DNA from 3 places in the Lysinibacillus sp. GbtcB16 genome. Region 2 is predicted to be linked to each of the others. Evidence: riboswitches for the same ligand, from Rfam matches in the RefSeq annotation. Region 2 holds a riboswitch; each other region holds the start of a gene.

Evidence for each region. Region 2 has a riboswitch for thiamine pyrophosphate ahead of thiW (energy coupling factor transporter S component ThiW). Riboswitches for the same ligand answer to the same signal wherever they lie in the genome.
Region 1: another riboswitch for thiamine pyrophosphate. It lies ahead of KVT27_RS09215 (ABC transporter substrate-binding protein); the one in region 2 lies ahead of thiW (energy coupling factor transporter S component ThiW).
Region 3: another riboswitch for thiamine pyrophosphate. It lies ahead of thiC (phosphomethylpyrimidine synthase ThiC); the one in region 2 lies ahead of thiW (energy coupling factor transporter S component ThiW).

Annotation. Positions count from the first base shown of each region.
Region 1 covers NZ_JAGXJV010000001.1:1,837,310-1,845,659, forward strand. The annotation lists gene KVT27_RS09205 (ABC transporter permease) at 1-694, opposite strand, end outside; gene KVT27_RS09210 (thiamine-binding protein) at 691-984, opposite strand; gene KVT27_RS09215 (ABC transporter substrate-binding protein) at 986-1,981, opposite strand; TPP riboswitch at 2,137-2,247, opposite strand; gene parC (DNA topoisomerase IV subunit A) at 2,371-4,809, opposite strand; gene parE (DNA topoisomerase IV subunit B) at 4,806-6,782, opposite strand; gene plsY (glycerol-3-phosphate 1-O-acyltransferase PlsY) at 7,326-7,928, shown strand; gene KVT27_RS09235 (HesB/YadR/YfhF family protein) at 7,948-8,238, shown strand.
Region 2 covers NZ_JAGXJV010000001.1:244,174-252,523, reverse strand. The annotation lists gene KVT27_RS01245 (ABC transporter permease) at 1-474, shown strand, start outside; gene KVT27_RS01240 (ABC transporter permease) at 471-1,268, shown strand; gene KVT27_RS01235 (ABC transporter substrate-binding protein) at 1,265-2,338, shown strand; gene KVT27_RS01230 (MFS transporter) at 2,839-4,035, shown strand; TPP riboswitch at 4,095-4,202, shown strand; gene thiW (energy coupling factor transporter S component ThiW) at 4,297-4,800, shown strand; gene KVT27_RS01220 (VWA domain-containing protein) at 4,893-7,490, opposite strand; gene KVT27_RS01215 (vWA domain-containing protein) at 7,474-8,350, opposite strand, start outside.
Region 3 covers NZ_JAGXJV010000008.1:112,038-120,387, forward strand. The annotation lists gene KVT27_RS19935 (methyl-accepting chemotaxis protein) at 1-1,076, shown strand, start outside; gene KVT27_RS19940 (AEC family transporter) at 1,406-2,335, shown strand; TPP riboswitch at 2,402-2,516, shown strand; gene thiC (phosphomethylpyrimidine synthase ThiC) at 2,661-4,439, shown strand; gene KVT27_RS19950 (catalase) at 4,645-6,150, opposite strand; gene KVT27_RS19955 (response regulator transcription factor) at 6,457-7,911, opposite strand; gene hutH (histidine ammonia-lyase) at 8,189-8,350, shown strand, end outside.

The DNA of each region.
Region 1 (8,350 bases), 1.6 Mb from region 2:
ACAATAAGCTTAACAAGACAATCGCAAAAATTGCGACAAACACTCGATCTGTACGGAAGGAGGATTGTGCTAAGGTCATGTATACACCAATTCCCTTTTTCGCACCAAGCCACTCCGCAATGACTGCCCCCATTACGCTATACGTTGCAGCAATTTTCACACCCGAAAAAATTGCTGGGTAGGCATGTGGCCATTCTAGTTTCCAAAACGTTTGAGCCTTCGTTGCACCAATCATTTCAAAATAATGCTTTAACTCGGGTGCTGTTTGGCGAAAACCGTCCATTGCCGCAATGACAATAGGGAAAAAGCAAACAAGACAAATAATGATAAGCTTTGGTAATAAGCCAAAGCCAAACCAAATAATAAGGAGGGGTGCTAACACAAGAATCGGTATGTTTTGCGACATAATGAGAATCGGATAAAATAATGACCGAATAAAAGTAAAACGATGCAAAACAATTGCCACTGTTAGACCACAGCCAACCCCAATAGCAAGTCCTAGTAAAGCTAATTGCACGGTAGCCAGAGCATGTGGCAGGAACGTCTGATACGATTGAAAGCCTTCTACTACAATTATGCTTGGTGCTGGAAGGAGCCAAGGAGGAACATCAGCTATATGCACAACAAGCTCCCATATGAATAAGAGGAAGGCGATAAAAATTATCGTCCTTCCTTTTTGTAATGCCCGTTTCATGATTGATATTTCTCCGTTAATGTAGCCATTGTAATCCCGTTTGGTTGATATAAAATTTTTACTTGTGTAATGACATTAATGGCTCCTAGCTCGACCATCTTAACATTCATTTTCTCAATGATTTGAAGAAGCACTGGAAGCTCACCCTCCATCGTTGTTTCAAGTGGATGAACCTCATACTTCACACCAGATGCATCAATAACTGCAATGGCCGCATCTACATAAGGGATGACATCCTCATACTTTTCTGTCTTTGGAATGATTTGGACACTGATCAATGAATTTGCCATGTTAATTGGCCTCCTTTTTTGGTAAAAACTCATTCGTAAACGCTTGTTTAGCATCAAATTCGCCTTCTAATACTTTGTTGCTCGACATCCATTTAGCATAGTTTTCCCACACTGAAAACTTTTGCTCTCCCCATTGTTTAGCATCGTCCTGATATTTATCAGCCAACCACTCTTGGCTTTTATGCACTAACTCCTTATCTAAGTCAGGTGCCGCTTCTAGTAAAATATCAGCCGCTTCATTTGGATGCTCGATCGCATATTCATAGCCCTTCGATGCAGCTGCAACAAAAGCTTTGACGATGTCTGGATTGTTTTGAATCATTTTTTCATTAGTTGCTAAAACAGGTGTATAGTAATCTAACTGATTACTGTAGTCTGTTAAATACAGCATATTAATCTTTTCCCCACGAAGCTCTGCCTCAATCCCTGTCCAAGCATAATAAATCCAAGCAAAGTCGATGTCTTTTTTCATCATCGTGAAGAAATCTAAATCTCCCGCATTGACAATATCTAATTTATTTATATCAGCGTTTTCTTTTTGCATTAATGATTGTAATACGGCTTGTTCGAGTGGCGCTCCCCAACCACCATATGTTTTTCCTTCAAAGTCCTTTGGAGATGTAATACCCTTTGATGCTACAGAAGCAAATCCAGATGTATTATGCTGGATGATGGCCGCTATTGAGACAAGTGGCACAGCCTGAACACGAGCCTGTGTAATGCCCTCCTGATAGCTCACGCCAAATTCTGCCTTACCAGAAGCTACGAGCTGATCGGCTCCTGCCTCTCCTGGCATAATAATCTCAACATCTAAGCCCTGATCTTCAAAATAACCGAGCTTTTTCGCAACATACAATCCTGTATGATTCGTATTTGGTGTCCAATCGAGAACCACTGACACCTTTTTCTTTGTATCAGCAGCTTGCTTGTCCTCCTTGTCGCTACAGCCCACTAACATCAATAGTGCCGCTAATAGAATAAATAACCATTTTTTCATGCTAAGTCCTCCCAGTTTGTAATATGAAAGTGTTCATGAATGAATGTTGTCACCAGAAGAAAGCGTAATATACGGTTGGTAAGATATTGCTTGGAAAACAAAAAAACGCCTAGGATTCCTCCCAGACGTATTGCAATCAATCTCCAAAACTTTTGCTTTTTTGAATAGATGTTCCCTACGCTGGTACGAGCCAAATCAGGTTCAAAGGGTCAGTGTCTATCGGACACAATCTCAGCTAGCCATAACTAGCCCCCCTACATTCTTTCGCTATGAACTTTTCGATGATTATTATACCCATAGTTGATCTAAAATGACAAGATGCTATTTTTAGATAGTTGTTCCACTCCAACAAATAGCCCAGCTCTACTAGATAGAAACTGGGCATAGTTTTAGCTTGGTTTTTGTTCTTTTTTGGCCGTTAAGACATGGGAAATGGCTCCATCTGTTGCAATATCCACTTTAAATGAACCATTAGAATGGCGATCAGCACGCGTCAATGCATGAACATCAATAAATTCTTGGACGCCTTTTTCAGTTTCAATCACAACCTGTTCATCGTCTGTCGCTTGAATAACAGCGACAATTCGGTGAGGATTTGCTTTTAATTCTGTTAGGACTTTAAGGCCGCGTTTGGCACGACCCGCTACTTCTACCTCTGCGACATTCATTTTCTTGACAGCCCCTCGTTGTGTCACAATAACGACATATTGTGTTTCATCTGGCTGTAGAACATTGACCCCAACTAAAGCTTCTCCATCTTTTAACGTAATCCCTTTAACGCCACCTGTTTTCACACCAGTAACCGGTAATTCCTCGATAGGGAATCGAATAGCATACGCCGTATCAGTTGTTAAGAGCAATTCCACATCATCCGTCATAAATGATGCATAAATCATTGCATCGCCCGCTTTAACATTCATTGTTTTAATCGGCTTCGAGTAACGCGTCACTGCATAATCTGCGAGCGGTGAACGTTTAATTTGTCCATCTTTCGTAGCAGTTAAAATATACGTATTTGGTTGTTCAAATGTTTCAAAGCCATAGACGGCAATAATTGATTCATCTTCACTTGTTGGCACAATACTAGAAATATGCTGACCAAGGTCCTTCCAACGAATATCAGGCAATTCGTGAACTGGCTGATAAATATAATTCCCTCTATTTGTAAATAACAATAGATGATGCTGCGTATTTAAGTTTGCTTCATACAATAAATAATCGGAATCCTTCATCGCAAAATCTTGACCATTGGAAGCGGCATGGGATCGTGTAGAAGTACGTTTAATATAGCCATCTTTCGTGACAGTCACCACAACCTCTTCACTTGGAACAAGGACATCTAATGTAATTTTAATTTCTTCTATTTCTTGTTCAATTCTCGAGCGACGCGGCTCTGTGAAGCGTTTTTTAATATCTAGTAATTCTTGTTTAATGACACGTACAAGCTTGGCCTCGCTTTGTAAAATTCCTTCTAGCTTGGCAATCAATTTATTTAAATCATCCTGTTCTTGGCGGAGCTCTGTAATATCGGTATTCGTTAAACGATATAATTGCAGGCTCACAATCGCCTCTGCTTGTACCTCGGTAAAATCGAACTTTGCCTGTAAATTAAGCTTGGCATCCTTCTTATCATTAGAAGAACGAATTGTCGCAATGACTTCATCTAAAATAGACAATGCTTTAATTAATCCATCTACAATATGGGAACGATCCTTAGCCTTTTGTAAATCATATATAGAACGATTTGTGACCACTTCTTTTTGGTGAGTAATATAGGCATCCAATAATAATGGCAATGTCATCATCGTTGGGCGACGATTATGAATCGCAATCATATTAAAATTGTAAGCTACTTGTAAATCTGTTGTTTTAAATAAGTACTGTAAAATCCCTTGTCCAGGAACATCCTTTTTCAGCTCGATTACGACACGTAACCCTGTACGGTCAGATTCATCACGAATTTCAGCAATCCCTTCAAGGCGTTTATCTACACGCTGCTCATCAATTTTTTTTACAAGATTCGCTTTATTCACATCGTATGGTAATTCGGTAACAACGATTTGCTCTTTGCCACCCTTAATAGGTTCCACCACAGCCTGCGCACGAACTATAATTTTACCGCGCCCTGTTTCATATGCCTTTTTAATGCCGTCCACACCTTGAATAATACCGCCTGTTGGGAAATCTGGACCTTTGAGTACTGTCATTAATTCATCCACTGTTGCAGTAGGCTTGTCTAAGCGCATCAATACAGCATCCAGCACTTCATCTAGTGCATGAGGTGGAATATCTGTTGCATAACCCGCAGATATCCCTGTAGAGCCGTTGACTAGTAAATTAGGGAAACGTGCTGGTAAAACAGTTGGCTCCATATCCTGATCATCGAAGTTTGGTACGAATTCAACCGTTTTCTTCCCGATATCTCGTAACATTTCACCCGCAATCGCAGATAATCTTGCCTCAGTATAACGCATGGCAGCTGGCGGATCTCCATCAACTGAACCATTATTCCCATGCATTTCAATGAGCATATGACGAGCTTTCCAATCCTGACTCATACGTACCATCGCCTCATAGACAGAGCTATCTCCGTGTGGATGGTAATTACCGATTACATTACCGACTGTTTTAGCTGATTTACGGAAAGGTTTTTCGTGTGTATTGCCTTCTGTAAACATCGCATATAAAATACGACGCTGTACAGGTTTAAGACCGTCACGTGCATCTGGCAACGCGCGGTCTTGAATAATATATTTACTATAGCGACCAAAACGGTCACCCATTACTTCTTCTAAAGGTAAATCTTGAAACTTTTCTGTGCTACTCATGCTTGGCCCTCCTCTTGTTGGATGAATTCATTTTCTAAAATGTTAGCATCATCCTCCATACCGAAGTCTACATTGGCTTCGATCCATTTACGACGCGGCTCTACCTTATCGCCCATTAATGTCGTGACACGTCTCTCTGCACGTGCACCATCCTCGATTGTGACACGAATTAATGTACGTGTGTCAGGGTTCATTGTTGTATCCCATAGCTGGTCTGCATTCATCTCACCAAGACCTTTATAGCGCTGTAATATGTAACCCTTTCCAACTTGTTTGATGGCCTTTTGTAAATCGTTTTCTGTCCAAGCATATTCAATTACTTCTTTTTTGCCAGTCCCTTTAGAAACTTTATATAGTGGCGGTAATGCAATAAAGACTTTACCAGCCTCTATGAGCGGACGCATATAACGGTAGAAGAACGTTAATAGCAATACTTGAATATGAGCGCCATCCGTATCAGCATCAGTCATTATGACTACTTTATTGTAGGCTGAATCCTCTACTGCAAAATCTGTTCCAACACCTGCACCAATCGCATGAATAATCGTTGAAATCTCTTCGTTTTTCATAATATCCTGGAGTTTTGCTTTTTCCGTGTTAATCACTTTCCCGCGCAGTGGTAATATCGCCTGGAATGTACGATCGCGACCTTGTTTTGCAGAACCACCCGCTGAATCACCTTCGACTAAATATAATTCATTTTTCGCCGCATTACGTGACTGTGCAGGTGTTAATTTACCTGACAGAATCGTACTACCCTTTTTGTTTTTCTTACCATTTCGCGCATCCTCACGAGCTTTACGAGCCGCTTCACGTACTTGCTGCGCACGAATTGCTTTACGCACAAGAGAAGCAGACAATTCAGCATTTTCCTCTAGCACATATAAAATTTGCTCAGACACCACACTATCTACTGCTGAACGAGCCTCACTTGTACCAAGCTTGCCCTTTGTTTGTCCTTCAAATTGTAATAAGTGTTCTGGAATACGGACAGATACGATAGCAGCTAAGCCCTCTCGAATATCCGTTCCTTCTAAGTTTTTATCCTTATCCTTTAATAAGCCAATTTTTCTTGCGTATTCATTAAAGACACGCGTCAGAGCTGCTTTTGCACCTGTTTCATGGGTACCGCCATCTCGTGTTCGTACATTATTAACAAACGACAAAATCGTTTCAGAATAACCGTCGTTATATTGGAAAGCAAACTCTACTTCAATATCATCTTGAATACCTTCCACATACTTCACAGGATGAAGAACATCTTTCTCTTCATTCAAATACGCAACGAAAGCTTCAATGCCGTTCTCATAAAAGAACACATCATTTTTGCCTTCCTCGCGCTCATCAATTAATTCAATTTTTAAGCCCTTTAATAAAAAAGCTGACTCCCTTAAACGTTCTGCTAACGTATCATAATTATATTTTGTAACAGAGAAAATCGTTTCATCAGGTAGGAAATGAACAAGCGTACCTGTCTGCTTCGTTTGACCAATTTCTTCAAGTGTTGTCACTGGATGTCCACCATGCTCGAAGCGCTGGCGATATTTTTTGCCATCACGATGGATGGTTACTTCTAAAAATGTTGATAGCGCATTCACGACAGAAGAACCTACACCGTGCAAGCCGCCACTCGTTTTATATCCGCCTTGTCCAAACTTACCACCTGCATGAAGGACGGTAAAAATAATTTCAGGAGTAGGTTTACCCATCTTATGCATACCAGTTGGCATTCCACGGCCAAAGTCGCGTACGCTAATACTCTGGTCTTTGTGAATCTTGACAATAATATGAGATCCAAAGCCAGCCAATGCTTCATCCACCGCATTATCAACGATTTCATACACAAGGTGATGAAGTCCACGGCCATCTGTGGAACCGATATACATGCCTGGTCGTTTGCGCACCGCTTCTAATCCTTCTAATACTTGTATAGCGTCATCATTATAGACGCTAGGTGACTGTTTATTCGTCAAAAAAATTCCCCTCCAAAAAACAAACACTTGTTCTATTTATGTTCTCATCCTAATAATAATAGCATTTCCTGTCAATAGTTAGCGACAGGTCCAATTAAATTTTTAAAAATTGCTCACAGTTTTAATATACATTTTAATAGTAAACATCTTCAACAGTTGCTTAAAATTGGAATTTAAGCAAGACAGACTACCACTAGTATCCGTAAACACCTGACGCATCGTAGCTTATTTAGTTGCAATATAATTGATGTTCTAATACGTCATTGTCATGTAAATGAATAAAGTTAGACTTCTATTCTACCAAAGGAATGAACGAATGACAAAATTGCCATTTTGCCTATATTTTAATAAAGAATTTTTTCGTTCCTTCATCAATCATGTCTAAAAGCCTATCTCCAGCTTACTTTAGTTTCTTTTGTATTGAATTCAAGACTCCTTACGAAATCTCCTTCATAACATTGTAGATTAGCAAGAAAAAGTGTAAAATACTTGTTACAAACTATTAGTACCAAGTGATGGACTATGAATGAAAGGAGTCCAACTATGATCAATGGACTTATTATTTTATGTGCTTATCTAATCGGCTCTATACCTTCAGGGCTATGGATAGGTAAAATTTTTTATAATACCGATATACGAGAACATGGAAGCGGTAATCTAGGAGCAACTAATACGTTCCGAACGTTAGGAAAAAAAGCTGGTATTGTTGTGACTGTGATGGATGTTCTAAAAGGGACTGCCGCTGTCTTACTAGCTGCACTTCCAATATTCTCAGACAGCTCTATCCATTCCTTAATCCTAGGTCTTGTTGCCGTGATTGGTCATATGTTTCCGATCTTCGCCAATTTCCGTGGTGGAAAAGCAGTTGCCACATCAGCAGGTGTTTTATTAGGCTATTCATGGCCTTTGTTTGTCTTGCTTCTAATTGCCTTTCTTGTGACATTGAAAATCACAAAAATCGTCAGCTTAACATCTATGATAGCCGCTTTAGTAGCACTTATCTATTCAATCGTTTATTATTTTGTTACAGGTGACTTTGCATTAAGCATCTTGGTAGCCTTTTTATTTACCTTTATTATTTATCGTCATCGTGCCAATATTGCACGTATTAAAAATGGCACCGAGCCAAAGGTAAAGTGGCTGTAAGAAGAGAGGAGCATTCGCTATGAAAATTGCACTGACAGATGAAGCCCTAAAATGGTTCAAACATGAGATGGAAGTAGAACCAGGCGATACGATTCGCTTTTACGCACGCTATGGTGGTTCAAGTCCTTTTCACGAAGGCTTTTCACTAGGCATGACGCGAGAAGAACCCATTGCCATTGGAGCAGAAGCAGTCATTGATGGCGTAACCTATTACATCGATGAAAAAGATTTATGGTTCTTTAACGATCACAATCTACATGTAGACGTGGATGCTAGTTTAGATGAATTACAATACGAGTATCGTACATAAAGCAGTATTTTCCTTTCAGTATCTGAAAGGAAATACTGTTTTTTTATTTGAAAAATAGTAGCTAGAATTTCATTCCTTTTTTCGTTTATCTCCGCACAAAGTTGTCCATTCT
Region 2 (8,350 bases):
ATCTTTGGTTTATACGGGCCGATCAATGCATTTATCGAAGTGTTTGGCTTTGACCCAAAGCAAATGCTCTTTACAGATATTAGCTTTGTTTTTGTATCCGTGTATATTTTTATTCCGTTTATGATTTTACCGATCTTTAACTCTTTAGATCGTTTAAATCCAACACTTATTTATGCGTCTCGTGATTTAGGCGCATCTGCTTTTACAACATTCCGTCGCGTTGTTTTACCATTGACAATGGATGGTGTTAAATCAGGTATTCAGGTTGTCTTTATCCCTGCTCTATCACTTTTCATGATTACTCGCTTAATTGCAGGAAATCGTGTTATCACCCTTGGTACAGCGATTGAGCAGCAATTCCTTGTGACACAAAATTGGGGAATGGGTTCAACCATTGCCGTGTTCTTAATTTTATTTATGGTAATCATTATGCTTATTACGGGACAAAAAGATAAAGGAGGTCGCGTGCGATGAACAAACTTTCTGCATCAGCCAAAGTCTATTTAACGATTGTTTTTATCGTTCTGTATGCACCCATTCTCTATTTAATCTTTTACTCGTTCAATAGTGGTGGCTCCATGAATAACTTTGAGTCCTTTACTTTAGAGCATTATAAGGCTGTTTTTGAAGATTCAAGGCTACTTGTTATTTTAATTAATACCGTTATCGTAGCATTACTTTCAGCTCTAATTTCTACTATTATTGGAACGTTAGGAGCAATCGGTATTGTAACAGTCAAGGATTCAAAAATGCGTAATACATTATTGTCCTTAAACAATGTTTTAATTGTCAGTCCAGATGTCATCATTGGTGCAAGCTTTTTAATCTTATTTACAATGGTGGGCATTAAATTAGGCTTTGCTTCAGTATTATTAGCACACGTAGCGTTTAGTGTACCAATTGTAGTGTTAATGGTTTTACCTAAATTGTTAGAAATGAATAAATCACTAATTGATGCAGCATTAGATTTAGGAGCAACCAAAAAGGATGTTATGATGCGTGTCATTTTACCATATATTCAGCCAGGTATTTTTGCAGGTTTCTTCCTAGCTCTTACGTATTCCTTAGATGATTTTGCTGTGACATTTTTCGTAACCGGCAATGGCTTCAGTACATTATCGGTAGAAATCTACTCGATGGCTCGCGCGGGAATTTCTCTAACAGTTAACGCTATTTCTGGTTTAGTATTCTTTGTAACAGTTATCGTTGTGGTTGGCTATTACTTCATTACAAGTCGCACAAGCAAAAGAACGGAGGGACAACAATGAAGTCATTAATTCAAGCGACCATCGCTATACTTGTTGTTTCTGCCCTTTTATTTTATGCTGCTGATGCCTTAAGTGCTGGTGGAGGTAAGAGTGGAAAAGACACTTTAACCATCTTTAACTGGGGAGAGTATATTGATCCTGATCTATTGAAAGAGTTTGAAAAAGAAACAGGTATTCATGTCATTTACGAAACATTTGACTCCAATGAAGCTATGATGACTAAAATACAGCAAGGTGGTACAGCGTACGATATTGCTGTCCCTTCTGAGTATATGATTGAAAAAATGAAGGAAGATAATTTATTGATTCCTTTAGACAAAGCGAAAATCCCGAATTTAAAAAATATTGATCCATACTTTTTAGATTTACCATTCGATGATAACAATCAATATTCAGTTCCTTATTTCTGGGGAACAGTAGGAATTGTTTATAACCCAAAGCTAGTTGGGAACTTAGATTTCTCCTCCTGGGATGACTTATGGGACCCTTCACTAAAAAGAAAAGTATTTTTAGTAGACGGTGCCCGCGAAGTGATTGGGATGGGTTTAAATAGTCTTGGACACTCCTTGAATTCATTGGATAACGATGAACTGCGTGAAGCAACTGACAAGCTGATTACACTTGCGCCAAACGTAAAAGCGATCATTGGGGATGAAATTACGCCATTAATGATCAATAATGAAGCAACAGTGGCCCTCACTTGGTCTGGTCAGGCAGCGGACATGATGTCTGAAAATGAAGAGTTGGACTTTGCTGTTCCTGAAGAGGGTTCCAATTTATGGTTCGATAATATGGTTATTCCAAAAACCTCAAAAAATATTGATGGTGCACATGCCTTTATCAATTTTATGCTAAGTGCTGAATCTGGTGCTCAAAATGCCGATTATGTTGGCTATTCGACGCCTAATATCGCTGCGATGGACTTAATGGACCCAGAAGTAGTTGCTGATGAACGCTATTACCCTTCTGAAGAGCAACGTGATACATTAGAGGTCTACAAAAACTTAGGCCCAGATTACTTAGGTAAATATAATGAACTGTTTTTAGAATTTAAAATGAGTATTCGATAATTTATAAGAGCGATTTGGTCTAGAAACCAAATCGCTCTTTTTCTGTAAGCATTCAGTTGTTTGACTATATTCAAAAAGCAATTCTACTAGTAGCCTGTGGTAGATCATCTTCACAGCCCCCTCTCCTATAATCCCTTTGTCTATGTTTAAATTGCTAACAATCATTTGCACTTCTTTATCCATGAAAAGACCATGTATTCTACGTGCCATTACATCTGCTCATCATAGCTTCATCTAAACAATATTATTCACTTTTATCACGCTATTTCATTTCAACAAAAATTGCTTATAGGCAAAAGTCTATACGCTCTCACTTCCCCCTAACTATTCATGTTTATTAATCAATTAGATGATATTCCATTGTGAAGTTTTCTGAGAAAAAAACTTTTCTGAAAAACCATTCTAACGATCGGATCAGTTACAGCAATCTCAACTATTAGCCAGCTATAATTCTTTATGATAGACTGTACTATATTTGATTACATAAAGGGGGTTTTTCGATGACCCAGCAGAAGTCCAATAAGGCGGCTTTGTATATATTAATGTTTAATATGTTTATCGCAATGGGGAGTATTGGAATTATTATTCCTGTAATGCCGGAATATTTAAGAATATTTGGAGCAGCAGGACAAGTTCTAGGCATGCTTATTGCTACGTTCGCCTTGGCTCAATTCGTATTTTCTCCAATTGCTGGGAATCTTTCTGACCTGTATGGGCGGAAAAATTTAATTATTTTCGGTCTTATACTAACAGGACTTGCACAAATCGGTTTTGGCCTCTCTACAGATGTTTGGATGCTCTTTTTGGCACGCTTTTTAGGTGGCCTTGGCTCTGCATTTGTTGCACCTCCTATTATGGCTTTTGTAGCAGACGTGACAACTTATGAAGAACGCGGAAAAGGAATGAGTATGTTAGGAGCTGCAATGTCGTTCGGCTTTATGATTGGCCCTGGAATTGGTGGTTTCCTCGCAAAGGTTAGCTTACATTTTCCATTTTTCATGGCGGGAGCTGCCGCCATTTTAGCGTCTATTTTATCGTACTTTTTATTACCATCTACAAAGCCAAATACTGCGCAAAATAGACAAAAGCAAGATAATCTGGTGAAACAGATGGCTCGCTCTGTACATATGCCTTATTTTGTTATGTTAATTATTATGATGGTATTCTCATTTGGGATTGCTAACTTCCAAACAACCTTATCCCTATTTGTGACAGAAAAATTTAATTACTCACCTGGCGATATTGCTACCATTCTAGTTGTTGGTGGAGCATTTGGGGTAATCGTACAGATGTTTATCATAACGCCACTCTTTAAACGCTTTGGTGAAATGAAAGTAGTTTTGGTCAATTTATTTATTGCCTCCGTTGCTATTTTCTTAATATTATTTGTTTCAGGTTTTGCACTAATATTAGTTGTAGCAACCATTTTCTCAACGGCAACAACGTTAATTCGTCCAGCTGTTAATACACTCATCTCAAAACTTGCTGAAACAGAGCAAGGATTTGCAGCCGGCTTGAACAATGCCTATATGAGTCTTGGAAATATGATTGGACCCGCTTTAGCTGGTTTCTTATTTGACTGGAATATGAATAGTCCTTATATATTTGGTGCCATTATCTTATTAGCCTGCTTCTTCCTTGCCCTGATTTGGACATTGAAAAAGGCACCACAGCTTATGCATCCAGATTCACACTAATCATCAAAGCTTATTGACTATTGATTCAAGTATGTTACACTTCTAAAAAATAGAAAAATTTTTACCACTAGGGGAGTCTTTTAAAGGCTGAGACGTATATGGTTATATACGGACCCTTCGAACCTGATCTAGTTCATGCTAGCGGAGGGAAGTGGCGCTTCTTGCTATTTTCAGTGTATAAGCAAGGCCGCTTCCTGTCGTTTGAAGGAAGCGGCTTTTTTCATTTTCCTAGTGGCTAAAACGAAAAGGAGCGCACCTATCATGTCTATTCGAAAATTAACAATTATGGCTTTATTAGTAGCGATTGCCGTTGCAGGCTCTACGTTCATCTCCATTCCAACTGGGATTGCTCGTGCCTACCCTATACAGCACGCTATTAACGTAATAGGAGCCATTATACTTGGACCCTTACCTACAGTTGTAGTGGCCTTTGTGACGGCTATCATTCGTATCCTTACAGGAACAGGCTCACTGTTAGCCATTCCTGGTAGTATTATTGGTGCATTATGCGCAGGGCTTGCCTATAAATATAGCTGTAAAATGTGGTTAGCCGGTATGGGTGAAGTGATCGGCACTGGTCTTCTCGCATCACTTGTAGCAGTACCCTATGCAAAGATACTTATGGGCACATCCGTAGCGGCCTTATTTTTCATGCCTGCCTTTTTAATATCAAGTTCAATTGGAGCAATCTTAGGTATTGTAGTAGCTAGCAGTTTGCGTAAAACGGTGCTAGTAAAATATTTTAATTCCCGCTCTCTTTATTAAAGAACGTCGTTGATATAACTTAGAGGATTTCTCTCCATGCATATATACAAAAAGCAGTGCGAAATAATTCACACTGCTTTCATCTAACTAAATTATTGGCGTTTTTTCATACCCTTTAATAATTGTGCTACATTCGTATCTTCTGCCTGTACGGGGGGATTTTCTACAAGTTGCCCCTTTTTCTTTGGCTTCGTTAGGAAATTCCAGCCAAAGCGTCTTATTGTAATATCAATAAAGAATAAGAGCATACCTGCAAGGAGAAGCCATGTCGCAATGTTTTGACGATCCGCCCCTCGCTTTGTAAAGTCACGGAACACTTCTTGTGGTTCTTTTAAAACAGCACCACCAGTTTGTTCGGTTAATTCTTCTATTAATTTATCATTAGCAGGAAGAAGTTCATACTCAGCACTATAGGGAACACTTAATCCAGCCTGATAAATCGTTTCCTTTTCATCAGCGATACGGAAGAAGATTAACCCCGGGTCAGCTTGTACTACAGCACGAACCTGAGAGGCTGATATAGTTTCAAGCTGTGTGTCTAACTCTTCACCAGCTTCATTAACCGCAACAATATCTAAAAAGGCTGCTTCATTTGTAGGATCTGTAATCATAAAGGACCCATCTGATTCTATTCTTACATCATAGGCAACATCATTATAACTTGGGAGCATTTGTGAAATAAGCGTTTGCCAAAATGTGCCCCAGTTTTGCCATCTTGCCCAGTCGCCTGACCACTTTCCTGTTGAATCAGAAGTGAATGCGAATGTTTTGCCAAGACCGTATTGCCATTGTGCTAACACCGGATCTTCTTTTTCGCTTTCAGCCACGACGGTAGCACCCTGCTTTGCGGTTGTTCCGATATAAGCATTCATTTGTGGAACCCCATTGGCAAATAGTGTATTCCATCCCCCTGCATTATAAAGTATTGGATAGAATGGGTTATCCTCAATGTACGTACGGGAAATCATAGCTGTTTCACGAGATAAAATGGAAGGAATAGTTTGCTCATCGATAACATTGTAGAAACGTCCGCTTCCCATCTCACTCAGAGCTTCCAATAAGTTAGCATCCGCATCTTGACCAATAGCCACTGTCGATAAAGTTATTCCACTATCTTTTCCTTGTTCAATTAAATCTTCATAATTTCCTGACTGTGATTGTCCATCTGTTAAAAGTATAATATGCTTACGTTGCAGTTTTATATCTGCTAGGTTTTCATATGCTTTTGCAAGTGAACCATAGATTTCTGTCCCGCCTCCCGGTGTAACAGATAAAATGGTATCCACTGCCTCTTCTTTATTGTTCAGAGGACCAGTCTCTATAATTTCCCAAGGCCGATCATCAAATGCTATAAATCCTAATGTATCTTCATCACGTAGCATCTCAACTGAACGTGCTGCCGCTTCCTTCGCAAGCTCTAGCTTGGATCCTGACATACTACCAGAGCGATCTAATACAATGACAAGTCCTAATGAAGGTAATTGTTCTTTCCCCTTAATTTCCATTTCAACAGGTAATAATGTTTCAATTGGCGTTTTAAAATAACCACCTAAACCAAAGCTATTTTCTCCACCAACCATTGCAAAACCAACACCAAAGTTTTTGACCGCTTGCTCTATCACACTCATTTTCGCCTCACCGACTAAATGTCCTGGCACATTATCGAAAATAATGGCATTATATTGCAAATAACTGGAGAGTTCATTTGGTAAGCTTTCAGGTGATTTTACATCATAGGCTATTGATTGCTGACCGAGTGCCTCCGCTATTGGTGAAGCTGTTTCATAGCCATTCACAATGAGTAAATGTGGTTCGCTTTGTACCATTGTGACACTTGTTAATTTATTGTTTTCAAATATTGCGTCTTGTCCTACTTGAACAACGGCTTCATATTTCACCAGCCCTTCACCAGTCGCTGCATGTTTATAGGTAAACATATTCGTTCCTTCGGCTAGCTCAACTGCCTCACGATGAATCAGTTCATCATTTTCATATAATAGTAGCTCGCCCTTTCCAGCTGAAGTTGCATGCACTTCTGTTACCAGTTGTTGTTGCTCACCCACATAGGCAACTTGTGGGGACACAAAGCTTTTTAATGAAACATCATTCACAACAGGCTGACTAAAGGGCACAACATCCACACTAATATTGGAGCCTTTAAACTTCGTGGCGAAATCTAAAGCATTGCCCTTTGTCTCATTGCCGTCTGTTAAGAGCACTAAGCGTGTTGCTTTTTTCGGATCTATAATACCTGTGGCAAGTTGCAGGCTTTGTTCTATATTCGTTTGATCAGTAGCCTTTATTTCCGTAAACTTTGGTACTTCCTTTAATGTTTTAGTCAAAATGGCTTCTGTTTGTAATGTTGATGAGAATGAATACAGCCCTGCAAGCTGTTCGTCTTTTTTCGATTGTAAACTATCCTGTATAAACTGTACCATCTCATCCTCAGTCCCATTCATGGAAGCTGAGCGGTCAATTAGATACACGATTTGTTCTTCTTTTATAGGTAATAAAAGATACGGCCCTGCCAATGCGAAAACTAAACAGCCTACCGCAAGCATGCGAATCATAAGTACGATAGCATGACTCTTTTTTAGTCGCTGTCGTTCTCGCCAATAGGTCCAACCAAAATAGATGAGCAATGGAAGTAATAGCAACAATATTAATGGCATATCAATTCGTAAATCCACGACGTCGTTGCACCTCCCACTCTGAAACAAGTAAAACTAAAATAATTAGAATTAGCCAAGGGACAAAAGAAGCCTTCGAAATCTCAGCCTTTCCGTTATCAGAAATATCCCCTAATGCATAGCTTGTTCCTTGTTCAATAACACGTTCTTGCGCCTGCAATTGTACAATAAAATGTTTTTCTTCATTATTAGAACGCACAAAATAGATGCCTGGTTTTGTTGGCGCAGTTAGCATACCATCCGTAACTAATGAAAGAAATTCATCTTCTTGTGAATATACACTCCAGTCTTCCTGCGCTAAAGCTACTACTCTTTGTTCATTTGGTGTGAAAATACCGAGTGAATCAATGGATTCTGATAACTGCTGTTCAGTACTCCATAAGAATAACGGGAATGATGGATGTAGTGGCCAATCCGTATCTGCAATATCTGCTAAGACGACGATATCCCCTTTAGGAGAGCGCTGTATAAACGGCTGTTCTCCAACAGTAGCGATAGTTTGATAATTTGCAAATCCAGGATACAAGGCGCTAACATAAACATCCTTGAGCTCGCTAAAAGCAAATAAAGCATCACTTTTAGTACTTACTATGCCACTTACCTCTACTTTTTCGGCATCATCACGGCCAAATAACACAAGAGGTTTGTCCATCTTTTCCAGCAATTCAGCTTGATTAGTGATCACCGTGGCATCCTGATTGTCTACTACTTGTAAAGGCGGAACGATTTTCACACCCGTACTTACCGATTGAAACCCTTTTTGAATCAATTGATGCATGCCCTGATCAACCACAATTTTTGAAGTAGCTGTTTGTAGTAAAACTGTTTGTTGATTATCTACTGCATAATCATCTCGTACA
Region 3 (8,350 bases), on a different contig from region 2:
TAAAGCCGCTCAAGTTTTTACGTGCTTCAATTGAAACAGCAGCAGCAGGAGATTTAACACAAAAAGTAGAGGAGAAATATATTAAACAAGATGAAATTGGGGCAGTCGCACTGGCCTATAATAATATGTTGGAAAAAACTAATAGTGCTATTAAAGCCGTGTTAAACTCCACGACTCTATTGAACCAATCTTCTAATCAGGTCCATGAGGCGTTTACTGAAATCGTGTCCTCTAGTCAAGAGGTATCAGTAGCCATTAATGAAATTGCACAGGGTGCATCGAAGCAATCAGAAGATACTGAAGAAACGAACTATCGTATGATGGATTTATCGGAACAAATAGACGCCATTACTGCACTTTCGAATGAAATGGACGATTTATCTCACAAGACAAATGTGACAACAGAAAAAGGCATGCAAGAGGTTCAAAGTTTACATGAACATAATTTAGAGACGAATGAGATGAACGGCCGTATTCAGCAGCAAATGGAATCGCTAGCTTCTAATATTGCCAATATTAATCAAATTATTGCCTCCATTCAAAGCATTACGGAGCAAACTAATCTATTAGCTTTAAATGCAAGTATTGAGGCTGCACGAGCTGGTGAGCATGGAAAAGGTTTTGCCGTCGTGGCGGAAGAAGTAAGAAAATTGGCAGAGCAATCAAAAACTGAAACAGAAATTATTAAAAGCACGGTAGAAAGTATTTTAGAAAATTCTCAGCAAACAGTTGCAGTCATTGCATCAAATGCAGACTTAATGCAATCTCAAAATGAGTCCGTACAAAGCACGCAATTGGCCTTTAAAGATAATAGTGATTTGTCACGTGCAATTGCAACTTCTATTAGTGAACTAATGACACAGTTGTCTACTATGTTAGAGCATAAAAATCAAGCGATTATGTCCATTCAAAGTATTTCGGCAATCTCAGAGGAAACAGCGGCCTCTGCTGAGCAAGTAAGTGCCTCTGCAATGGACCAACAAGCTGAATTGCAAAAAGTGGCAGAGTCTATGCAAAATATGAATGATATCTCTAATGAACTGCAAGAGGTTGTTAATAGATTTAAGCTTGCGTAAAGAAAAAGGCCACCTAGAATCTAAAGGTAGCTCAGACTTTTTGATAAAAGGAATCGAGAAGATCATGCTCGATTCCCTTTTTATTTATCCTTCATTAAAAATAGTTCTTTGCTGCCCAATCATACACAGTCCTAAATGAATGAGTTTAGGTAATTCTTACATTGTGTACATTGTTCTCTTTCATTGATTTGATTTTTTGAATCTTTTCAACCATATGAACAAGGCGCGCCCCGTCCGTAGTGGAAGTCAACGGTTTTAATTATGAAAGTAAGTGGCATTGACCTAGTGCATGATCGACACTACTATTAAAAGGGAGGAGGGACATCAATATGGTGTATCTTGGAATGATTTTCTTTCAAATTGTCGCACCTATTTTAGTATTACTTGTACTAGGTGCTATTCTACAAAAGAAATTTCGCTTTAATTTAAAAGCATTATCACAGCTTATTACATATTGTTTTATGCCAGCCGCTGTATTTATTAATTTATATGAGACGAATATAAAGCTGTCTGTTCTAGGAGAAGTCGGATTGTTTGTTGTACTTTTTATCGGGAGTCAAATGCTGCTTAGTCACTTTTTAGCGAAAGGGCTTGGCCTCGCCAAAACTGAGGCGGCTGTTTTTAAAAATAGTGTAGTACTCATTAACTCTGGGAACTATGGGATTCCGGTAGCTCAAATGATTTTTGCCACTCAACCTATCGGTGTAGCCATCCAGGTTATACTCGTTATCTTTCAAAACATGACAACATATACGTATGGTTTATATAATTTAATTTCCTCTACTAAATCGGGCATGACGATTTTTAAGGATTTTATAAAAATGCCTATTATTCACGCTCTAATAATCGGAGTGGCCATGAATTATTTTGATATTGGCATTCCGCAGTTTATTAAAATACCAATAGACCATGTAGCAGATGGTTTTATTGCCGTTGCATTAATCACGCTAGGAGCCCAATTGTCTCAGCTGGAGATCAAAACGATGTTTAATAAAACAGTATTCGTCAGCTGCTTCACACGATTATTTATCGGACCAGCCGTGGCTTTAGTCATTATCTATGCGCTAGGTTTAGATGGGGTTGTGGCACAATCATTATTTATAGCGAGTGCTTTTCCCACATCCCGCAACAGTTCAAGTCTAGCATTAGAATATGATGTAGAGTCCGCAACAGCTGCTCAAACTGTTTTATTCTCAACCATTGTGAGTTGTATAACGGTCACGATTGTGATTTATATTGCGGATGTATTGTTTACCTAATAGAAAATATTTTAATGATATCTTCCATCTCTTAGCAATATCTGCTACACTAGCATCAAACTGAATAGTATTAACTAGGGGAGTCTGATGAGTCAGGCTGAGAGGGAAACGCATAGAGGTTTCTTGACCCTTTGGACCTGATCTGGCTCATACCAGCGTGGGAAAGTTAAGAAGCTATTGCCTATTACGTGCAATCAATAGACCCTTTACATTCATGGCCGGATCCAATTATTATTTTGGATTCGGCCTTTATTTATTGTATTGATTGTTGGGTGAGCTAGATTCGGTCCTTGCTTAAAATACATTTAAGGGAGAGAAGTAGCTCATGTCAGCAATTAGTGAAAAGAACATTACGATTATGTCTAACTTTGAAGGAAGTAAAAAGGTTTATGTGGAAGGATCTCGTCCAGATATTTTAGTACCAATGCGTGAAATTGCATTAAGTCCGACGACTGGTAGCTTTGGAGATGAAGAAAATGCCCCCATTCGGGTGTATGATACGAGTGGCCCATATACAGATCCGGCCTTTCGTGTGGATATTACAAAGGGCTTACCTGCTTTACGAAGTACTTGGATACAAGAGCGAGGGGATGTTGAGGAATACGGAGGGCGTACGATTAAACCGGAGGATAATGGTTTCCGTCGCGCTGATGATCCGCGTATCCATGAAAACGTCTTTCCGGAATTGGTGAGAAAGCCTTTACGTGCAAAAAAGGATGGAAATGTCACACAGCTTCATTATGCTCGAAAAGGAATTATTACACCTGAGATGGAATTTGTAGCGATACGCGAAAATATGGACCCAGATTTCGTACGTTCAGAGATTGCAGCAGGCCGAGCTATTATGCCTTCCAATATTAATCATCCAGAGGCAGAGCCAATGATTATCGGTCGTAACTTCCATGTGAAAATTAATGCGAACATTGGAAATTCAGCTGTATCATCCTCGATTGCAGAGGAGGTCGAAAAAATGACATGGGCTACACGCTGGGGTGCTGATAATATTATGGATCTATCAACTGGCAAGCATATTCATACAACGAGAGAATGGATTATTCGAAATGCTGCAGTACCCGTTGGGACAGTACCAATTTATCAGGCATTAGAAAAAGTGAATGGTGTCGCTGAGGATTTAACGTGGGAGGTGTACCGTGATACGCTTATTGAACAAGCGGAGCAAGGGGTAGATTATTTCACTATTCATGCAGGTGTCCTTTTACGTTACGTTCCTCTTACGGCAAGCCGTGTAACGGGCATTGTGTCTCGGGGTGGATCCATTATGGCGCAGTGGTGCTTATACCATCATCAAGAGAACTTCCTCTATACTCATTTTGAGGAAATATGCGAAATTATGAAAGCTTATGATGTAGCCTTCTCATTAGGAGATGGCTTACGCCCAGGGTCAATCGCGGATGCTAACGATGAAGCACAATTCGCGGAGCTGGAAACATTAGGTGAATTAACGGAAATCGCATGGAAGCATGATGTTCAAGTAATGGTGGAGGGTCCAGGTCATGTTCCCATGCATTTGATTAAAGAAAATATGGACAAGCAATTAGAGGTTTGTAAGGAAGCTCCCTTCTATACATTAGGTCCATTGACAACAGATATTGCGCCAGGTTATGACCATATTACATCTGCTATTGGAGCAGCAATGATTGGTTGGTTTGGTACAGCTATGCTCTGCTACGTGACACCGAAGGAACATTTAGGTTTACCTAATCGGGAGGATGTTCGAGTAGGGGTTATTACTTATAAAATTGCTGCACATGCTGCAGATTTAGCAAAGGGCCACCCAGGTGCACAGCAACGGGATGATGCACTGTCCAAAGCGCGTTTTGAGTTCCGCTGGCGCGATCAATTTAACCTTTCTCTTGATCCAGAGCGTGCAGTAGAATATCATGATGAAACATTGCCAGCTGAAGGAGCCAAAACGGCTCATTTTTGTTCAATGTGCGGGCCTAAATTTTGTAGCATGAGAATTTCTCAGGATATTCGTAATTATGCTAAGGAAAAGGATTTAAATACAACAGAAGCCATCCATGAAGGTATGAGGGAAAAGTCAGCGGAGTTTAAAAAGGCAGGTAGTCAAATCTACCAATAATAATAATGCAAGGCTTGTGTTTATTTCTAGACACGAGCCTTTTTTATGTTGGTTTCATAACTTAATAGGGAGATGAAAAAAAGGAATATATGCCTTTGCAAATAGAAATGAACGCTTAAACCTAGACGAATACAAAAAAGCTCCATGTGAATTATACATTCACATGGAGAAAAGTTGGATTTGGATATCAATAATAAGTGGAATATTAAACGTTTGTTGGTTGTTTTACGTATGGATTTGTAAGATCCATACCTTCTAATGAAAGACCCATTGCTTTTGCGACACCTTCACCATATGCTGGATCAGCTAAATAGCAGTGAAGAATGTGACGGCGTTTGATGAATTCCTCAACAGAAGCCATATCATTAGCCGTATTTTCAAATAGACGTTGTTGTTCTTCCGCAGTCATTAGGCGGAAAAGTTTACCTGGTTGCTCGAAGTAATTACTATCGTCTTCACGGAAATCATGAATTCCTGCATGACCATCAATGCGTAACTCAGGCTCTTTATGGTCTAAATTATGTTCCCATTCACCATAGCTATTTGGTTCATAGCCTAGTGTTGATCCAAGGTTGCCGTCAAAACGCATAGAGCCATCTCGGTGGAAAGTACGGAATGGACACTTTGGTGCGTTAACAGGAAGCATATAGTGGTTTACACCTAAACGGTAGCGTTGTGCATCCGCATAGGCAAAGATACGACCTTGTAACATTTTATCTGGTGAGAAGCTAATACCAGGGACGATGTTAGATGGTGCAAAGGCAGCTTGTTCCACTTCTGCAAAGTAGTTGTCCGGGTTTTTATTTAACTCAAACTCACCTACAGGAATTAATGGGAAATCTTTTTTATACCATACTTTTGTTAAATCGAATGGGTTGTATGGTAGCTCACGAGCTTGCTCCTCTGTCATAACCTGAATATACATTTTCCATTTAGGGAAATCGCCTTTTTCGATGGCTTCATATAAATCACGTTGTGAAGACTCACGGTCTTGACCGATTACCTCAGTTGCTTCATCACCTGTTAAATTTTTAATGCCTTGTTCTGTACGGAAGTGGAATTTAACCCAAACACGCTCATTATCAGCATTGATAAAGCTATATGTGTGCGAACCAAATCCGTGCATATTACGGTAACCAGTTGGGATACCACGGTCGGACATTACAATTGTAACTTGGTGAAGTGCTTCTGGTAATAGCGTCCAGAAATCCCAGTTAGAATTAGCGTTTTTCATATTTGTACGTGGATCACGTTTGACCACGTGGTTTAAATCTGTAAAGTGTAGTGGATCACGGAAGAAAAATACTGGTGTATTGTTTCCTACTAAATCCCAGTTGCCTTCTTCAGTATAGAACTTAAGGGCAAAGCCGCGGATATCACGCTCAGCATCTGCTGCACCACGCTCACCAGCAACTGTGGAGAATCGTGCGAACATATCAGTTTTCTTGCCCACTTCCGAGAAGATTTTAGCTTTTGTATATTGAGTTATATCGTGCGTTACAGTAAAAGTACCAAATGCACCTGAACCTTTCGCATGCATACGACGTTCAGGGATTACTTCACGATTGAAGTTTGCTAGTTTTTCAACTAGCCATACATCTTGAAGTAATAGAGGGCCGCGTGGACCTGCTGACATAGAGTCATGGTTACTTACTACTGGAGCACCACCTGCTGTTGTAAAACGACGGCTACGATCATTTGCGTTTGTCATATTAGTTACCTCCTGAAAATAATGTAAGTCAAACTCTTCGTCTATAACTATAACAAATATAAAATAGAATTGCTAGTACATTATAATAATTATCGTTAAAGAATTTTTATAGTAAGATATAAAATATAAATATATGCAGCAAAGAGCTTATTTATACTTAATTATCGTCCTAAATTTGTTGTTAAATAAACTATATATAAACAGTATTTATACTGTAAATGAAAAAAGTATAAGAGTTAATACCCATAACACAAGCCTTTATTGAAAATGAAAACGACTAATTGAAAATTATCTACAACGTTCTTTTTAGTTTTTTCGGTATCGATGAGGGGTCATACCGATTTGTTGTTTAAATATTTTAATAAAATAATTCGGGTCATCAAAACCGTTTAAATGAGCAATCTCACTAATTGCAAAATCTGTTTCTACTAGCATCTTAATAGCGTTTTGAATTCTAACTTGCTGTATATAGCGCTTAAATGGCAAGCCTTGTTTCTTCGAAAAAATTGTACTTAAATAATTGGGGCTGATGCCAAGCTTACGGGCGACAAAGGGAAGAGACAAGGAACTATCTTTAAATTGCTGATCAATAATTTCTAAAGCGAGCTCAACATAATCGGCTCTTTTCTCCATGCGTGCATCACGGGCTAGCTCTATTAATCTCTGAGTGAAAGAAATAATACCATTGAGAATCGTATAAAAAATAGGATGCTCAATAATTAAATGAAATAGCTGACGGTAGTTTTGTTCAATGACTGCTTTTTCGTGTAGTTTATATTTCAACATAAAGCGCCGAATTTGTGCTAACACACTTGTTAGATGGATGCGTAGGTCATCCTGCTCATAATAGATGCCTTCATTAGAAAGTCGATATAAAAATGTTTTTACGGCTTCGAGATTACCCTCCTCCAGGCTACTTATTAATAATTGTTGTTCTTCTGGTGTTAGTAATGGATCGAAGGGCTGTATTTCAAATTGTTTACTTGCGTAAAAAATATGCCCGAATCCTTCGTAAAAACTTTGATGAAGTGCACGCTTTGTTAATGTATACATATTTTTAATGCTTGTAGTCGGTCCATCATATATCCCAATATTTAAAGAACTATTGCTAAACAAACGCCATTCCTTCATAAGAGTACGTACATCCTTCTCTACCAGCTTTATGTCTTGCGTTTGAAAAAGGCAGACGATTCTATTCGATAATGGATAGGTTTTCATATGGAAGTGAATCGATGTCGGTTGAAGCCAATTGTAAAGCTTGTTATAGGTCTCAGTGTGCTCAGGTTCAATTATTGTAAAGTGAATGCCAGTTTCAATAGAGTTTGATTTCGTATCCAAAAATAAATGATTATAAAATGATTCATTTGCAGCCTCTTGCGCAGTATCTGTAATTTGTGGTGAGCGCAAGGAAATGCCTGTCAGTTTTTGCTTTAATACTTCTAAATCAATGGGCTTTACAAACAGATGGGCTACCTGTAAATCAATGGCTTTTAATGCGTTTTTAAATAAGGGTTCTGTTGTTACAGCTAAAATAGCACCTGCAAGTTTTTGTAGATCTCGATAAAGAGAAGTTAAGCGATTATTAGGGATCAAGTCGATATTTAACAGTATGGCATCCGGTTCAAATTGACGGATGCATTGAGGTACATCTGACATAGTCGTGCACATATCAATGAAAACATCGCCTGGAAAATAGGTATGTAAAAACCACTTAATGCCTGCTAGTTCAGTGGGGTCTCGATCGATTAATAATAGCTTCATAACATCTAACCTCGCTTAAAATATTCTAGTTTCATATAAAAATACGATTATATTATTAAAAATAACATAGGAATCTGAAAAAAATCATGTTTTCTCTTTTAAAATTCTCTATATTCTGAAAAAAGTAGTTAGTACAATGGAAATAGAGTAATTGACCATTATTCAGCAGGACACTCGTTTATAATGAAAACGCTTAAAAGTAGTTGAATGCGGATGTGTTATTGATTACGTTAAAATGAATTTTACATAAGCCTTAAAGGGAATAGGGGGATGTCATGTGAAGTCGATCATCGAGCTTGATGGCCATACATTAACAAGACAACAAATTGAGGAAATCGTTAAAGGGCATGCAACAGTTGCACTTGCTGCAGATAGTATAGAGCGTATTCGTTTAAGTAGGGAACGGATCGAAAAGCGCTTAGCAGAGGGGCAAACGATT